One region of the Paenibacillus sp. W4I10 genome, then DNA from elsewhere that is predicted to be linked to it. Evidence: predicted binding sites of a transcription regulator. Region 1 holds the regulator's gene; the other holds the start of a gene.
What was found. The regulator Rex, encoded in region 1, represses fermentation and respiration genes when NADH is low (regulators of the CRP and FNR family bind a similar motif). The targets are predictions, from matches to a motif close to TTGTGAAATATTTCACAA.
Positions count from the first base shown of each region.

Region 2: a site for Rex is predicted at 2,187-2,204, ahead of pflB (formate C-acetyltransferase). Genes of this name have one in related genera too.

Region 1 is NZ_JAUSXX010000001.1:799,566-803,786, forward strand. It holds gene dinG (ATP-dependent DNA helicase DinG) at 1-1,481, shown strand, start outside; gene QF049_RS03680 (redox-sensing transcriptional repressor Rex) at 1,700-2,353, shown strand; gene QF049_RS03685 (amidohydrolase) at 2,340-3,647, shown strand; gene QF049_RS03690 (cell wall elongation regulator TseB-like domain-containing protein) at 3,687-4,217, shown strand.
Region 2 is NZ_JAUSXX010000001.1:573,770-577,990, reverse strand. It holds gene pflB (formate C-acetyltransferase) at 1-2,104, opposite strand, end outside; gene adhE (bifunctional acetaldehyde-CoA/alcohol dehydrogenase) at 2,896-4,221, opposite strand, start outside.

The DNA of each region.
Region 1 (4,221 bases):
CAGCCTATGAGAGTCTTGTGATCGATGAGGCACATCATCTGGAGGATGTCGCTGGAAAACATCTTGGAATGCATATGAAATATTTCACCTTGGTTCATACACTGACCCGCCTGTTTAAAGACAGTCGTAATGGTCAGCTGCCTATGCTTCGTTCGCAGTTATCCGGGCATGAAAATTCGGTGCAATGGGGCTCCATGGTGGATCAGATGTTCCCGCTCGCTCTTGAAGTTAAGGAGCTGTGGGATCGTATGAGCGATGCCTTGTTCGGTCTGTTGCCTGAACGAAGTGATGCTTCACCGGGAGAGACGGGGCAATTTTCCCTGCGTCTGAAAGCATCTCAGAAACCTGCGAAATGGCAGGAGTTGCAGGATCTGGAGAACCAGATCTATGTGACTCTGGGGGATTTGGTTCGCAAAGGGGACAAATTGCTGCTTGAGGTGAAAGAGGATCAGGACGATTATCAATCGGATAGTCTGATTACGGACATTACAGGACTGCTGAAAGATCTGACCACATTGAAGGAGAATCTACGTTTCTTCATGCGTATGGATGATGCCAAAACGGTGTACTGGATGGAAGCCAGCGGTCAATTCCGCAGCAAATCTCTTCAGCTGTATGCTGTACCTGTAGATGTCAGTGCACAACTTAAGGATTTATTTTTTGATAAAAAGAAAAGTGTTGTGCTTACATCGGCTACGCTTTCGGTAGATAAGTCATTCCAGTTCATGATTGAACAGCTTGGCTTGCAGGAAGCTTCCGAGAATAATCGGTTGTTAACGTCGATGCTGCCATCACCTTTCAACTATCGCGATCAGGCACTTCTGGTGATTCCGCGTGATTTCCCGAGTGTGAAGGGAAGTGTGGGTGATGCGCACTTTGTCAATATGCTGGTGCAATCACTTGCAGAGACGGCAATTGCCACGCGTGGACGCATGATGGTTCTGTTTACTTCATACAAGATGTTGCGACAGGTCTATGATCCGCTGAAGGAGGCGCTATCTGGTAACGACATCTCGTTGCTTGGGCAAGGCGTTGACAGTGGAAGTCGTTCCAAATTGACTCGCAGGTTCCAAGATGCCAAAGCTACGGTACTTCTGGGTACAAGCAGCTTCTGGGAGGGTGTAGATATCCCGGGAGAGGCGCTAACCTGTCTCGCTATTGTGCGACTGCCTTTCCAGCCACCGAATCATCCGTTGGTGGAAGCCAAGAGTGAGCTGCTTCAGGAACAGAAGAAAAATCCGTTCATGAAACTGTCCGTGCCGCAAGCGGTCATTCGTTTCAAGCAGGGATTTGGCCGGTTGGTGCGTACAGCGAAGGACAGAGGAATTGTCATTGTTTATGATACACGGGTGATTGAAGCGTACTATGGTAAATTCTTTTTATATTCTTTACCTGGTCCCAAAATGGAGCACATGCTCACGGAGCAGATGGTTCCACGAATTACCGAGTGGTTGGAAAAACCTGTTAATGAACAAGAATAATGGTTGTTTTGTTCGTTATATCATTGCATGACACTATCGTTTGGCGTTAAACTTTATTAGATATTTCCGTATCCGATTAAAGCAGTTGCACGTAAGAACTTATAACCTAAATTACAAGGAGCATTCTGTATAAAATGTCATGTTTATCTTTGAGTTTATACAGAATGCTCATCTTTTCATCTATTATTTTATCGTGGCCTTGGTAAGGGGGAGCAAGAATGAAATCGGATAAAATTTCGGAAGCAGTGGTACGACGTCTGCCTGTATACTTGCGTTATTTGAACGAGTTGCATCAGCGTGAGGTGGCTACTGTTTCTTCTCAAGAGCTTGGACAGAGGCTGGATCTGAATCCGGCCCAAATTCGTAAAGACCTGGCTTACTTCGGTGATTTTGGTCGTAAAGGGATCGGGTATGATGTATCCTATTTGATCGAGAAAATTCGTCACATTCTCAAAATCGATCAGCAAATTAATGTAGCTCTGGTAGGAGCGGGTAATCTCGGTCAAGCCTTGTCCAACTACAACGCATATCTGAAAGACAACATGAAGATTGTTGCTGTATTTGATGCATATGGACCGAAGATTGGTAGTCAAATTAACAGTTTGACGGTAAAACCAATGAATGAATTGACGGAAGCGGTTAAAACGGAAAACATCCGCATCGGAATTATCACGGTTCCGGATACGGAAGCCCAAAATGTAGCCGATCAGCTTATTGAATCCGGAATCGAAGCGATTCTTAATTTTGCACCAACCATTCTAAAAACACCGCCGCATATCCGCATTCACCATGCTGACTTTACAACGGATCTGCTTAGTTTGGCCTATTACTTGGAGACTGGAAAGGACGACGAGGAAGATGACAACAAATAGATGGGTAATTCACAACGGCAAATTTGCCGTTAATGAAGGCGGCACAACATGGAACGTGGTTCAAGGATACATGGTTGTTGAGGATGACAAGATTGTGCATATTGGTGAGACATTGCCGGATGGAGACAAAAATTGTACCAAAGTGGATGGAAAAGGACTGTTCTTCCTGCCGGGTCTGATCAATACGCATGGTCATGCAGCAATGTCGTTGCTGAGAGGGCACGGAGACGATCTTGCGTTGCAAGTATGGTTGCAGGAAAAAATGTGGCCGATGGAAGCGAAAATGACTTCACAAGACGTATATTGGGGAACTTCGCTATCGGTGCTTGAAATGTTGAAAGGCGGAACTACAGCTTTCCTGGACATGTACGATCACATGGATCAAGTTGCCAAAGTTGTGGAGCAATCAGGCGTTAGAGCAGCACTGGCACGTGGTGTAATCGGGCTGTGCTCGGAAGAAGAGCAACTGCGGAAGCTGGACGAGTCGGCAGCGTTTGCACGTGAGTGGAATGGACAGGCAGATGGTCGCATTACAACCGTAATCTCGCCACACGCTCCATATACATGCCCTCCTGACTACATAGAGAAGCTTGTACAGGTCGCGAACGACCTGAACCTTCCTCTCCATACACATATGTCTGAAACGCTTCGTGAAGTGGAGCAGAACGTGGCTGATTATGGACTGCGTCCTGTGGCACATCTGGAGAAACTGGGCTTTTTCTCTCGTCCATCCCTGGTTGCACATGCGGTGCATCTGAATGACGAAGAGATTGAAATTTTGGCCCGTCATGATGTGGCTGTATCCCATAACCCGGGAAGTAACCTGAAACTCGCTTCCGGTGTTGCGCGGGTACCTGCGTTACTGAAAGCAGGAGTTACCGTGTCACTCGGAACAGACGGACCGGCAAGCAACAACAACCTGGATATGTTCGAGGAAATGAGACTGGCTGCATTGATCCACAAAGGTGTATCTGGTGACCCGACGGCTGTGCCAGCAGGCGAAGCGTTACTCCTCGGAACGTCATACGGTGCCAAATCCATTTTCTTGAACAATACCGGAGCACTTGAGGTCGGCATGAAGGCTGATTTTATCGCTCTTGACATTGAACAGGCACATTTCTATCCACATACAGACCTGATCTCACATACGATCTACTCGGCTTCTGCCAAAGATGTTGAGCACGTATGGGTGGATGGAAAACAAGTGGTGAAACACGGCGAATGTCTGACGCTGGATGAAGAACGCATTTTGCGTGAGTCTCAATTGGCATTTGATGGTCTGCTTGCTCGTTAATTGCAGGACAGAGCATCATAGGGAAAGGAAGTTCGGCTTTTGAAGAAAAAAAAGAAGTGGATATGGATTTCGCTGCTTGCACTGGTTCTGATTCTGTTTGGACTTCAGCGTTATTACGTCTATGTCACGCAGGACCAGCGCAAGGAAGAAGCTCTCGCTATACAGGCAGCACAGAAGCAACTGGGCATTACATCCTATGATGAATTGCGCAAGTACATCTGGGGAGACAAAGAAGGCTCTGACAACATCTACTGGACCCTGATCGGCAAAAATAAGGATAACCAGGATGTTATGGTCTGGGTTAAATTCGATGCAAACAATCAACCGGCTAAGGGTGGAAACGCTGTACACAGTGAGCTGCTGCAGAATGGTATGTCCGAAGCGCAGATCCGCACTCGCTTCAGTTCTGAAGTTCCTGCCGGCGAGATTAAACGAATCATGCCCGGAGTTGTGAATGGAATATATGTGTGGCAAGTGTATTATAAAGACGGTACGCATAACCACTATCGCTTTTATCGTTTTAGCAATGGAGAACAGGTGGACCTGGTCTACACACTCCCGAACAGCTAGTACA
Region 2 (4,221 bases), 230 kb from region 1:
CGTTAACGTTCAGGTGATGAGCGTTTTGACCGAAGTACCCATCCATCATCGCAGTCAGATTGGATTTACGTGTAGTCTCCTCTTTACCCAATGCTTTTGGCACGATGGAGAAGGTATTGGAAATACCATCAAGACTGTGTTCATAAGGCAATTTGGCTACAGAGCCAAGGGATGCCAGTGCACCTTTTTTATCACGACCATGCATTGGGTTCGCGCCTGGAGCAAATGGTTCACCTGCTTTACGACCATCCGGTGTTGTCCCTGTTTTCTTACCATATACCACGTTGGAAGTGATCGTTAGAACGGATTGTGTTGGAACTGCGTTACGGTAAGCTTTGTGCTTGCGAATCATGCCCATGAAGTTCTCGACCAGTTCAACAGCAATGCTGTCTACGCTGTCTTCATTGTTACCGTAACAAGGAAAGTCTCCTTCGATTTCAAAATCAACAGCGATGCCTTGTTCGTTACGAATTGGTTTTACTTTGGCATATTTGATTGCACTCAGTGAATCTGCTGTAACCGAGAGACCGGCTATACCACAAGCCATCGTACGTACAATGTCACGGTCATGTAATGCCATTTCGATACGCTCATAGCTGTATTTATCGTGCATGTAGTGAATGACGTTGAGGGTGTTCATATACAGTTTCGCCAGCCACTCCATCATTGGTTTGAAGCGTTTCATAACCTCATTGTAATCCAGCACTTCGCTAGTGATGGCAGGATACTCAGGTCCAACTTGTGCTCCGGATTTCTCGTCACGACCACCGTTGATCGCATACAGGAGAGCTTTTGCCAGGTTGGCACGAGCGCCGAAAAATTGCATTTGTTTCCCGATCTTCATCGCCGACACACAGCATGCAATACCGTAATCGTCACCGTAGATTGGACGCATCAGATCATCATTTTCATACTGGATTGAGCTGGTTTCGATAGATACTTTGCTGCAATAATCTTTGAAAGCTTCTGGAAGTTTCGTTGACCAGAGAACAGTCAAGTTCGGTTCTGGTGCAGGACCCAGGTTGTGCAGTGTATGCAGGAAACGGAAGCTGTTTTTGGTTACACGTGTTTCACCATTCACAGACATACCACCGATGGACTCGGTCACCCATGTTGGATCTCCACTGAACAGTTCGTTGTAATCCGGTGTGCGCAAGAATTTGACAATCCGCAGTTTCATTACGAAATGGTCCACCAATTCCTGAGCCTGTTCTTCGGACAGAATGCCTTCTTGCAGGTCACGTTCAATGTAGATATCCAGGAAAGAAGATACACGACCCAGTGACATCGCAGCACCGTTTTGTTCTTTGATCGCAGCGAGATAACCGAAGTACAACCATTGGAATGCTTCTTTTGCTGTAGTCGCTGGCAAGGAAATATCGAACCCGTGCATTTCGCCCAATTGTTTCAATTCTTGCAATGCACGAATCTGTTCAGACAATTCTTCCCGCAGTCGAATGACATCTTCATCAATAACATCAACTTCGAGTGCGTTCAATTCACCTTTTTTGTTACGAATCAGGAAGTCTACCCCGTACAAAGCTACACGACGATAGTCACCGATGATCCGGCCACGGCCGTAAGCATCTGGCAGACCTGTAATAATCCCTGCTTTACGCGCTGCACGCATATCGGAAGTATAAGCATCGAATACACCCTGGTTATGTGTTTTGCGAATGTTTGTAAATATATCAATGACGCCTTGAGGCAATTCGAAGCCATATGCTTCACATGCATCAATCATCATCCGGATTCCGCCTGTTGGTTGAATGGAACGTCTGAATGGAGCATCGGTCTGAACGCCGACAATCTGCTCTTTGGATTGATCCAGATAACCTGGTTGGTGAGAAACAATAGTCGCTGGTGTGTTCACATCAACGTCAAGGACACCGCCGTTATCCCGTTCTTTTTTGGTCAGATCAGATACGATCTCCCACAATTCTTTGGTATTCTGGGTTGCACCTGCTAGGAATGCTTCATCACCGTAATACGGAGACAAGTTGTGTGCCAGAAAATCATTCACATCTACGGATTTGGTCCATGTTCCTTTGGTAAAGTTTCTCCAGCCTGTTTGTTGTTTGACATCTTTTTCAATCACCGACATCTTAATCCCTCCACTAATTTGGATTTCTGGACACATAACATCTTGTTTCATTCGTAGCATTGTGTGCCCAGAGCCGCGATTAATGTGAATTGTTTCACATAAACCGGAACATGTTCTCTCTACTTGGGAACCGGAACCGCGGGATGAATGTTTTTCTTACATTTTCAGTATACGACTTGAGGCTTTCATCATCTGTGATTTTTGTCACAAAGTCAGTGAACTAACTCACTCCACCTGCGCTGTGTCCCATTGAACCCTGTAAATTCACACTTAGCCACTGCGCGGGCAGAACAACTTCCGATCGCTGTTATCCCCGGATTTTTTCAATTTTATTTTTCAAAGGGGAAAATCCGGGGATAAAGGCGAACGCTCCGCTTCTTCAGTTTTTTCTGCCCTCTTCGTTATTGTGTGAACATCTGGGTCAAACGACCTCATCACGGATTCCGTGTAATCTCTTTAGGACCATTGCTCCGTTAAACTCGGAGCAAACAAGGACTTAGGACCATTTCCTGAAAAACAGGTGCTTCGCTCTTCTGTTTTTCTGCCCTCTTCGTTATTGTGTGAACATCTGACTCAAACAGCCACCTCACGAATTCCATTACTACCTCTTTAGAACCCTTTTGCTCCTCTATGCTCGGAGCAAATCAAATCTTAGAATAAAACCTGAAAAACAGGTGCTTCGCTCTTCTGTTTTTCTGCCCTCTCGTTATTGTGTGAAAGATGGCAATCGGGGCTCCCCTCTCGGGGAACCCTGATCTTCTTGCCGTAAGTCACGCTTCGTTCTAGATTTGTTATTCAAACTTTCCGTAGAAAGCGTTGCGGTATACATCAGCCAGTTCAGTTACCAACGGCAACTTCGGATTGGCAGTTGTACATTGGTCTTCGAAGGCACGGTCAGCCAGATAATCTACATGTGCTTCAAAGTCTTTGGCATCAAATCCGATTTCCTGGAACGATTCTTCAATGCCCAATGTTTTGTTCAGTTTGCGAATGGCATTGATAAGACTGGTTACGCCTTCTTCTGTTGTACGTGCAGGCAATCCCAGAATCCGGGCAATTTCGGCATACCGCTCATCCGCTACAAAGTGTGAATATTTCGGGAACGATGCAAATTTGGTCGGTTTTTTCGCGTTGTAACGAATGACGTGTGGCATCAGGATCGCATTGGTGCGTCCGTGTGCGGTGTGGTACTGACCGCCCCATTTATGCGCCAAGCTGTGGTTAATGCCCAGGAATGCGTTGGCAAACGCCATACCGGCAATGGTGGAAGCATTATGCATTTTCTCACGTGCCAGTTTATCTCCTTGCAGCGCAGATTGCTCCAGGTATTGGAATACCAGCTGGATTGCTTTGATCGCAAGTCCATCCGTGTAATCATTGGCCATAACAGATACATAAGCTTCAATCGCATGCGTCAGTACGTCCATACCTGTATCGGCAACGGCTGTTCTAGGCAGGGAGTATACGAACTCCGGATCAACAATCGCTACGTCTGGTGTCAGCTCATAGTCGGCCAATGGATATTTGGTGTTACCTTGATTTTTATCTGTGATAACCGCGAACGATGTCACTTCAGAACCTGTACCGGATGTGGTTGGAATCGCTACAAATTTCGCTTTTACGCCGAGACGTGGATATTTGTAGATCCGTTTGCGGATATCCATGAATTTTTGTTTCAGATCGTTGAAGTCCGTGTCCGGATATTCATAGAACAACCACATAGCTTTCGCAGCATCCATCGGTGATCCACCGCCGAGTGCGATAATGCAGTCTGGTTGAAAGCGTCGCATCATTTCGGTTCCGCGATCTACTGTTGTTGTGGATGGATCTGGCTCAACATCGGAGAATACTTCGATTGCTACTGGCATTTGGCGTTGACGCAGATAGTGTTCTACCTTTTCAACATATCCAAGCTTAACCATCATTGCATCCGTAATAATGGCCACACGTGTGATGTCAGGCATTTTGGCAAGATACTGTGTTGCCCCTTTTTCGAAGTAGACTTTGTTCGGCACTTTGAACCATTGCATATTCACGGTACGACGAGCCACCCTTTTCACATTGATTAAGTTCACAGCGGTTACGTTGGAAGAAGTCGAGTTACGTCCGTATGATCC